Regions from separate parts of the Nocardiopsis sp. LOL_012 genome, predicted to be linked through region 2. Evidence: predicted binding sites of a transcription regulator. Region 2 holds the regulator's gene; each other region holds the start of a gene.
What was found. Region 2 encodes LexA, which represses DNA repair genes until DNA is damaged. Its sites were predicted from a motif close to TCGAACANNTGTTCGA; they were not measured.
Positions count from the first base shown of each region.

Region 1 (3,239 bases), on a different contig from region 2:
TGAGCACCTGGGCGGCGATGATGAGGTCGCGCTCCGACAGCTCCAAGGCGGCGAGGAAGGCGGCGCTCTCGCTCAGCGGCATGTCCGCCACCTCGGCGATGGACCTGCCGCCCACGGTCACGGCGAGCACGGTGGGCTTCAGGCGCGTCCCCTCGCAGGTGGGGCAGGGCACGGTGCGCATGTAGCCTTCGAGGCGCTCACGGGTGGTGTCGCTCTCCGACTGGGCGTGGCGGTTGCGCACCCAGGGGACGACCCCGGGGAACTCGGTGTAGTAGGAGCGGCTGCGCCCGTAGCGGTTGCGGTAGGTGACGTGGACCTGGGTGTCGTGGCCCTCCAGGATGGCCTTGCGCGTACGGCGGGGCAGGTCCTGCCAGGGGGTGTCCAGATCGAAGCCCACGGCCTCGCCCAGGGCTGTGAGGATGCGCTCCCAGTACTCCGAGGTGGAGCCGCCGGACCAGGGGGCGATGGCGCCCTCGGCCAGGGTCCGTTCCGGGTCGGGGACCAGCAGGTCGGCGTCGACCTCCATGCGGGTGCCCAGCCCGGAACAGTCGGGGCAGGCGCCATAGGGGGCGTTGAAGGAGAAGGAGCGGGGTTCGAGCTGCTCGAAGGACAGGTCGTCGTAGGGGCAGTACAGGTGCTCGGAGAACACCTTCTCCCGCTCGGGGTCGTCGCGGTCCAGGTCGACGAAGTCCAGGGCGATGGTGCCGCCGGCGAGCTTGAGCGCGGTCTCGATCGAGTCGGTGAGGCGCCCGTGCGCGGCGGGCTTGACGGCGAGCCGGTCGACGATGACGGCGATGTCGTGCTTGTCGTAGCGGCCCAGCTTGGGCGCCTCGTCGAGGCGGACGGCGGCGCCGTCCACGACGGCGCGCGTGTACCCCCGGGACTGGAGGTCCTTGAGGAGTTCGACGTACTCGCCCTTGCGTCCGCGCACCACCGGGGCCAGCACCTGAAAGCGCGTGCCCTCAGCCATCTCCATGACCCGGTCCACGATCTGCTGCGGTGTCTGCTCGGCGATCTCGCGGCCGCACTCGGGGCAGTGCGGCACGCCCACCCGCGCCCACAGCAGGCGCAGGTAGTCGTAGACCTCGGTGATGGTGCCGACGGTCGAGCGCGGGTTGCGGCTGGTCGACTTCTGGTCGATGGAGACCGCGGGCGAGAGGCCCTCGATGAAGTCGACGTCCGGCTTGTCCATCTGCCCCAGGAACTGGCGGGCGTAGGCCGACAGGGACTCGACGTAGCGGCGCTGTCCCTCGGCGAAGATCGTGTCGAAGGCGAGCGAGGACTTGCCAGAGCCGGACAGCCCCGTGAACACGATCATGGCGTCGCGCGGCAGGTCCAGCGAGACGTCCTTGAGGTTGTGCTCGCGGGCTCCGCGGACCACCAGTTGTTCGACCATCGAGTGAGACATCCTTCGGCTCGGGCACACAGGACGCGGGCCTCGTCGCGCGGCGTCGACCGACCCGCCTGCGGACTGCACGGTACGGCGTGGGGTGCGGGCCGGCGGCCGGGGCCGCGCGGGGCGGTGCGGAAGAGGTGCACCCCGACCCGTCCGCCCAGACTAACGACCGCCGACGGCGCTTTCCCCCGTATCGGGAAAGCGGTGGTGTCCCGGAGCGCCGGGACACCACCACTATAGACGAACACGCGTTCGAGTACGGCCGTCACGCGGAACCCTGCCCCTCTGCCGGGCCGCGCCGGCTCAGGAGCGCTCGGCCGAGGAGTCCTCCTGCGCGCCGGAAACGGCGGCCCTGCGGCGCCGGTCGTCGATACGCGCCTTGACCAGGCTGGCGACGATGGTGACCGCCATGACGCCCACGATCACCGTCAGGGATGCGCCGATACCGATCTCGGGGGCGTGCACGCCGTTCTCGTGGAGGGCGTGCAGGATCATCTTCACGCCGATGAAGAGCATGATCGCGGACAGGCCCCAACTGATGTAGGCGAGCTTGTCCATGAGCCCGGCCAGCAGGAAGTAGAGCTGCCTCAGACCCAGCAGCGCGAAGGCGTTGGCGGTGAAGACGATGTAGGCGTCCTGGGTGAGGCCAAAGATCGCCGGGATGGAGTCGACGGCGAAGACGAGGTCGACGACGCCGATGGCGATGATCACCAGCAGCATCGGGGTCACGTGCCGCTTGCCGTCGATCCTCACGGTCATGTGGGCGCCGTGGTAGTCGTCGGTGACGGGCCAGAAGCGCTTGACCAGGCGCACAGCCGGGTTCTCGCTGAAGTCCTGGTTCTCGTCCTCGCCCTTGACGTGGTCCCGGACGATCTTGTATCCGGTGTAGATCAGGAAGGCGCCGAACAGGTAGAAGACCTCGCTCCAGGCGTTGATCACCTGCGCGCCCAGGACGATGAAGAAGCCGCGCATGACGAGCGCGATGACGATGCCGACGAGCAGCACCTCGTGCTGGTACTGCCTGGGGACGGCGAAGGCCCCCATCAGGAGGTAGAACACGAAGAGGTTGTCGACGCTCAGGCTCTTCTCGGTGACGAACCCGGCGAAGTACTCCGCGCCCGCCGTCGTGCCGCCGAAGTACATCACCCCGAAGCCGAACACGATGGCGATGCCGATGTAGAAGACCGCCCACCAGGCGGCCTGGCGGACCCCGAACTCCTTGGGGCCGCTCTTCTTGCTCCAGGGGTGGTCGACGATGGCCAGGTCGATCACCAGGATGGCGACCATGGCACCGATGGTGGCGGCCCATACCCACAGGGGGACGTTCACGGCGGGGTTCTCCTCCGGTCAGGTGCGCGCGAGCGCTCTCGCGCGCACGGCGAATCACCGGAGGTCTCTCCCGCCCGTGCCGCGACCGGCTCACGGGCCGACGGAACCGGGAACACGGCCTCGGACCGCGTTCCGTGATGACGGCACCGCCGCGAAAGGGATACTCCCCTCACGTGCCCTCCAACGCTACCGGGTGCGCGCGGTCGCGTATACCGCAACCCGGCCGAATGAGTCGTCGGACACACGCGGGGGAACGTCCCTCCCCCGGCGCCGGCTCAGCCGCGCACCACCGTGCGGTACACGGCCGCGGCCGCCTCCACCGCGTCCTCCTCCGTGGGCAGCTTCCCCGCCGCCGCGGTCGACCGGGCCCGCATCTGCCCAGCCAGGACGGGGTCGTCGAGTACCCTCCCGACCGCCGCGGCCAGGGCCCGCGGGTCCTCCGGCGGCACCATCAGCGCCGCGCCCGCGCACAGGTCGGGGATGCCGCCCACCCGGGTGGCCACCACCGGCAGCC
Region 1 is NZ_JBHMIV010000018.1:90,070-93,308, forward strand. Features, by position in the region: gene uvrA (excinuclease ABC subunit UvrA) at 1-1,396, opposite strand, end outside; gene ACFHWE_RS13820 (TerC family protein) at 1,700-2,725, opposite strand; gene ACFHWE_RS13825 (glycosyltransferase family 4 protein) at 3,001-3,239, opposite strand, start outside.
Region 1: a site for LexA is predicted at 1,637-1,652, ahead of uvrA (excinuclease ABC subunit UvrA). Genes of this name have one in related genera too.

Region 2 (3,239 bases):
CCTCGTTCCCGGCTACGAGCTGGCGTTGGAGGAACCGGTCGGCAACGGGCAGAACGCCTTCGGTGAGGGGTGGCAGTGCCGCTGGGCCACCCCCGAGGGCCAGGGGGAGACCGTACCGGCCTTCGCCACCCTGGTGGTGGTCGCTTCGCCGGGGCCGGGCGGTGTGCTCACTGCCGAGGACAACTTCGCGCACACGACCTCGAACCCCCAGGCCGCGCCGGTGGCGGACCTCGGAGACGAGGCGGCCGCCTGGTACCGGACCGGGGGCTTCCCCGCCGGGTGCGTCGGTGTCCGGGAGTCCAACCTGTACCTGGAGACCTGTTACGGGGCCGCCGCCGACTACGCCGTCAGGAACTCCGTGGACGAGGAACGGGCGATGGAGGGCGCCGAGGAGCTCGCCCGCGCCGCGGTGGCCGCCCTGCCCGGCTGACAGTGTTCATGCGTCCTCGCGACCCTGCCTCCGGCACCTCCAGAACCTCGTGGGCGCCCTCGCGCTGCTACCGGCCGTGGACTGAAGCCGGACGTCTGGAGTTCGGGAGCCCGGTGCGGTATCACCACGCGTCGTCGAGGAACCCTTCCAGAGCGGGCGCCACCTCGGGGGCGAAGGGCCGGTCGGCGTCCAGGACGGTCGCCCCGGGCCCGTCCTCGAACTCCCGGAAGATGTGGTCGGCGCCCGGAACATCGACGCGCTCGGCGTCGCTGAGTCCTGTCATGAGGCGGTCGACCTCATCCCGACTGATCTGGGCGTCCTCCTCGCCCCACAGCACCAGGACCGGGGTGTCCGCAGGCAGGTCCCGGGCCAGATCCACCGGGTCGAAGGCGTCGATCCAGCGCAGGAAGCCGACGTTGTTCTCGGAGAAGATCCCCGTGAGCCCGCCGGCGTCCTCGGGCAGATCCCGGCCGCCGCGCAGGGCGGCCCGCGCCGCGCGCGCGTAGGAGAGCGTGTCGACGGCCTCGGACCCGCCGAGCCGCCCGGAGGCCTCGGCCCGGCGGACCTGCTCGGTGAGCTGGCGGTCGATGACGTCCAGCATGCGGGTGCCCGGCGGGGCGGCCAGAACCAGCGCGGGGGACCCCTCCAGGAGTTCGTGTGCGCGCAGGGCGTACAGGGAGCCCTCGCTGTGCCCGACGATCACCGTGCGCTCGGGGTCCACCTCCGGCTGGGCGAGGAGTTCCTCGTAGGCGGCGGTCATCTGCCGGTCGAAGACCTCCGGGTCCACCTCGGCGTCCGGGTCCAGGCCGCCCAACCCGGTCTCTCCGCTGCCCAGCTTGTCGTAGCGCAGCGAGGCCACACCGGCCTCGGCCAGGACCCGGGAGAAGTTGAGGTTGGTGTCCGCGTCGGGGCGGACCTCGGCGTTGCCGTCACGGTCCGTTCCGCCGCTGCCGGAGATGATGAGGGCGCCGGGCACCGTACCCACCGTGCTGTCGGGGGCGGTGAAGGTGGCGAACACGGCGCCGCCGTCCACGGAGAAGGACAGGTCTCGCGTTCGGCCGTCGACCCCCGGGGACGGTGCCGACCGTTCCTCCGCGGTGCAGGCCGAGGTGAACAGCAGGACGGCGGCGGCCGCGGTCAGGACGCGCAGCCGGGCGGAGGCGGGTGCTGGTGTGGACACAGCCCTCACCTTAGGGCGTGTCCGCCAGGGGATGCGCCCCAGGGCGGGCGCTGTGCCCTCGGACGGTCCTGGGGCGCCCCCAGGGGGCGGGGACGCCGAGACCGATGCTCACACGCGGCGCATGACCGCGACGACCTTGCCGAGGATGGTGGCGCGATCACCGTTGATGGGCTGGTAGGCGCTGTTGCGGGGCATGAGCCACACGTGTCCGTCGTCCTCGCGGCGCAGGACCTTCACGGTCGCCTCCTCATCCAGCAGCGCGGCGACGATGTCACCGTTGTCGGCCTGCGGCTGCTGGCGGACCACCACCATGTCGCCCTCGGTGATGGCGGCGTCCACCATCGAGTCGCCGACGACGGTGAGCATGAACAGCTTCCCCTCGCCGACCAGTTGGCGGGGCAGGGAGAGCACCTCCTCCACCGACTCGTCGGCCAGGATCGGGCCGCCGGCCGCGATCCGGCCCACCAGCGGTACTGAGGCGGCGCGCGGGTCCGCCCCCAGAGCCTCGGGGTCGAAGTGCGTCGCTCCGGAGCGGCCCGGGGTGCGCAGTTCGACGGCGCGGGGGCGGTTCTGGTCGCGGTGCAGGTACCCCTTGCGCTGGAGCACCTTGAGTTGGTGCGCCACACTGGACGGGCTGGACAGGCCGACCGCGTCGCCGATCTCCCTTATCGACGGAGGGAATCCGCGTTCACGGACATAGCGCTGGATGCAGTTCAGCACGCTCTGCTGACGCGCGGTGAGTTTGGGGGCTGCGGGCGTCGTCTCGCTGTCCTCTCCCGTGGGTGAGAGGACGGTGGTGGTTCCGGGATTCTCCTCCGGCACGGCCGGGCCTCCTCGGTGTTCGGTTGGGTCGTGGGCCTGCTTGCGTGAGTGCCGCCACCGGTTCGTGATCGCGCCGGATGTGGTGCCGGGGCGGGGTGAAACCGGAGTGAAATCAACATCAACGTTAGTCGTTGCAGACGGTGATATCAAACAAGCGTTCGAGGTCAGGGAATGGCCTGAACTGACCTGTCCCGTTCCTCTCGCTTACACGTGTACACGTGTACCCGTACCGCTGTCCTGGGAACGCGGGAACTCGTGGTGGGGCCGTGTGGGCGGGGCGTCGGCGAGGGCCTGCGACGGAGCCCGGAAACCCTTGTGGTGCGGCGCTTCCCGGCGTTCTGCGGGGCCTTGGGGTGGATCTCGTGGCATGGGCGTCGACGGTATCCTGAACGGCGGTTTCGGACGTTCCACTCCGCTTCCGAGGGGCTGCCCCCTTCCGCTTCGCTCCCACGGGTGCGGTGCGGGGCGTGAATCGGGGGCACTGGTGTTCGACCACTACATCTGGGTGTGGCGATCGAGGCATTGTCCCAGAAGTTGTGGTTTAGTGGTCTCATGAGGTGTACGCATGGCGAGGGGATCAGGTGATCAGGGGTGCATTGTCCGTTCTGCCGCCATCCGGACACGCGGGTGATCGACAGCAGGTCCACCGACGACGGCGCGGCCATCCGGCGCCGCAGGTCGTGCCCCGAGTGTGAGCGCCGGTTCACCACACAGGAGACCGTGCTCCTGATGGTCGCCAAGCGTTCCGGCGTCACCGAGCCCTTCAGCCGCACCAAGGTCATCGCCGGGGTGCGCAGGGCCTGCCAG
Region 2 is NZ_JBHMIV010000002.1:63,505-66,743, forward strand. Features, by position in the region: gene ACFHWE_RS01665 (hypothetical protein) at 1-430, shown strand, start outside; gene ACFHWE_RS01670 (alpha/beta fold hydrolase) at 552-1,610, opposite strand; gene lexA (transcriptional repressor LexA) at 1,719-2,432, opposite strand; gene nrdR (transcriptional regulator NrdR) at 3,024-3,239, shown strand, end outside.

Region 3 (3,239 bases), on a different contig from region 2:
GTGACCTTGCGGATCTCCGCCCGCTGACCGTCGTAGCGCAGCAGCGCCTCGTACTGGGTGCGCTGCTCCTCGCCGTCGGTGTCCCAGCAGCGCACGCCGAACACGGCCTGGGCGGGTCCTTCGACCACATGCGCCGTGGTGCGTACGAGCACCGAGGGCGGCATCTCGCCGAGGCCCGGAACGAGCTCGCCCCTGCTGGTTTCGGAGGTGCGCTCGGGGTCCAGGCGCAGCACGACGCCGCGCCCGCTCCAGTAGCCGTCCCAGTCGAGGGAGTCCTCCGGCTCGAATTCCCTGAGGCTCCAGCCGGGCGCGTCGGCGAAGTCGTCGGTGTAGAGGGAGACGGTGTCGGTCGGCGGCGGGTCCTCGCCGAGCAGGGCCGCCGCCGTCGCCGCGGCCACGGTGAGCGCGACGGCGGCCGCGCCGAGGGAGAGCAGGAGCGCGGGGCGCCGCCTGCGCCTGCGTACGGGCCGGGGGCCGGGGTCGGGCGGCGGGGGCGGCAGCCGGGCCCTGTCGTGCACCGGGCCGACGGGGGCGGCCTGGGGCCAGGAGACGGTGATGGTGCGGCGCACCTCCTCCTCCCCGGGCTGTTCCTGGCCGACGAGCCGGGCGAGGAGCTGCTGGGCGGTGGGCCGGTTGGCGGGGTTCTTGTCGAGCGCGGCGCCGACCAGGCCGAGCAGGTTTGGCTCCAGCCCCTCCAGTGAGGGCGGGGTGCTGACGATGTTGTGCAGCACGGCGTGCACGGTGGGGGCGTCGAAGGGCGCTCTGCCCCGGCCGGCGTAGGCGACCAGGCAGCCCCAGGCGAAGACGTCCGCGGCGGGCGCGGGGGCCTGCCCGGCCAGCAGTTCCGGTGCCATGTAGGCGGGGGTGCCGATGAGCTGGCTGGTGCGGGTGGCGCCGGTGTCGTCGAGGGCGCGGGCGATCCCGAAGTCGATGACCTTGGGTCCGACGGGGGAGAGCAGCACGTTGGAGGGCTTGAGGTCGCGGTGGACCACGTTGGAGCCGTGGATGGCGGTGAGCGCGGCCGCCACACCCACGGCCAGGCCCTCCAGGGTGCCGCCGTGCATGGGGCCGTTGGCGCGGACCGTCTGGTCGAGGTTGGGGCCGGGGACGTACTCGGAGACGATGAAGAGCGGTTCGCCCTCCAACCGGGCGTCGATCACCCCGGCGGTGGAGAAGCGCGCGACGCGCCTGGCGGCGTCGACCTCGCGGGCGAAGCGGCGGCGGAAGTCCTCGTCGTCGCTGAGGCCGGGGTGGATGAGTTTGACGGCGACGGGGCGGCCGGAGGGGTCCTCGGCCAGGTACACGACGCCCATGCCGCCCTGCCCGAGGCGGCCGAGGACGCGGTAGCCGCCGAGTTCGCGCGGGTCGCCCGCTTGCAGGGGTCTGCCGGTCTGCTGCCCGTTCGACGTCACGGTTGGGGGTTCCTTGCGTGGTGTGGATGGGTGGGGGGACTTCAGGGTACCGACGGCCGATCCGTGGGCGGACCTGCGGCGGTGCGGGGCGGCGCCGGGGCGGATGTGGCGGAAACGGTTCCACGCCCGTGGGGTTTTCGCTACTCTTGGAACACACGTTCGAATCCCTGTCCGTCCTTCCCCTGGGGGTTCCCGTGTGTGGAGTGGGGTCCGTCGATCACTGAGGGGGAGTGCCGTGAACCGGTGTTACGGGGCCGAGGTCGCGGTCGTCGAGGACGGCGGCCGTCCGTCGCGATTCACATGGAACGGCCGTGTGTACGGGGTGCGTAGGATCCTCGACCACTGGGTGACCCTGCGCATGGACTGGAGCCCGGTCCACGAGGCGCGGGTGCCAGAGCGGCGCCACTGGCGTGTGGAGGCGGGGGCGGTCTGTGCGCAGGGCGTGTACGAACTGCGCCATGACACCGCCAGCGGGACCTGGATGCTCTCGCGGGTCCGCGGTTGAGCGCGGGCCGTGGTCAGCGCTCCAGATCGGCGGGGATGAGGCTGTAGCAGGCCAGGTCGGTGCGGCCCTCGTGCAGGGGCATGGCGCTGCGTTCGATCCCCTCGAAGGTGAACCCGGACCGCTCGGCGACCCTGCGGGAGGCGGTGTTGGCCGTCGCGGCCTTCAGCTCCACCCGCTGGAAGCCCTGGTCGATCGCCCAGAGGGAGACGGCGACGGCGGCCTCGGTGGCGTAGCCGCGGCCGCGCGCCCAGGGGGCGAGCGTGTAGCCGAGTTCGGTGGCCATCGCCTGCCAGTCCGTGCGCAGCAGGCCGAACGCCCCGACCAGGCGGCCGGTGTCCCTCTCTGCGGCGGCCCAGTGCTGGCCGCCGCCGCTGGTGCGCAGGGCGGGGCCGTTCTCGCGGCACCAGCGCTCGGCGTCGGCGCGGGTGTAGGGTGCGCCGGGCCAGGGCAGGGGAACCCATCTCTGGGAGTCAGGGTCGGCCTGGAGCAGGTACACGTCGTCGATGTCGGAGTCGACGAACGCGCGCAGTCGCAGCCGCTCGGTCTCCAGGATCACGGAGGGCATCATCGGCCGTGAGGGGCGGTCGGGCATGCGCTGGTCGTCCTCGGGGTCGGTCGGTGGACCCGCACACATTACAAGACCGCAGTTCAGAAGGTGTCCCATTTTTGATCTACTTCGTAAAGATGAACTTTGTCCGAATTGTGAAATGATGTTCGCGCACGACCGGAGAAGCACGAGTCGGGGGACTCGTGCGGGAGGCGCGCACACCACGCACTACGCTTGCCGGTCGATGCCGAACCAGCACGAACCACGTACAGGCGCACCAGGGGGGCGTTCATGAGCGACGGCGACCGCGCGGACGCCCCGGGGGGCGGGTCCACCGCCTTCGGCGGCCTGCTGGACGGCCTGCCCGAGAGCGGACGCGGGACCGAGGCACGGCGTGCACGTCCCGCGGCGGCCAACCCCTTCCGCGGTACCGGCCCCTCCGGCGCTCCGCTGTCGGAGCCCGCCGAGGCTCTCGAACCGGTAGCTTCCCCGCAGCCGCAGCCGCAGCCGCAGCCGCAGCCGCAGCCGCAGCCGCCCCGCGAGGACCGGGTGTTCAGCGAACCCGAGCGCGCCGCCGTCTACCGGGCCATCGACACCGCGCGCGAGGTGCGCTCGGGCTTTCGCTCCGACCCCGTCCCCGACGACGTCCTCACCCGTGTTCTGGAGGCCGTCCACCGCGCACCGAGCGCCGACCGCGCCTGGGACTTCATCCTCGTCGAGGACACCCGGCTGCGCGAGCGGCTCCGCGACCTGGCGGCCGAACGGGGTGGGGACG
Region 3 is NZ_JBHMIV010000038.1:41,567-44,805, reverse strand. Features, by position in the region: gene ACFHWE_RS20265 (serine/threonine-protein kinase) at 1-1,412, opposite strand, end outside; gene ACFHWE_RS20260 (DUF6504 family protein) at 1,648-1,917, shown strand; gene ACFHWE_RS20255 (GNAT family N-acetyltransferase) at 1,931-2,509, opposite strand; gene cobT (nicotinate-nucleotide--dimethylbenzimidazole phosphoribosyltransferase) at 2,756-3,239, shown strand, end outside.
Region 3: a site for LexA is predicted at 1,560-1,575, ahead of ACFHWE_RS20260 (DUF6504 family protein). Genes of this name have one in related genera too.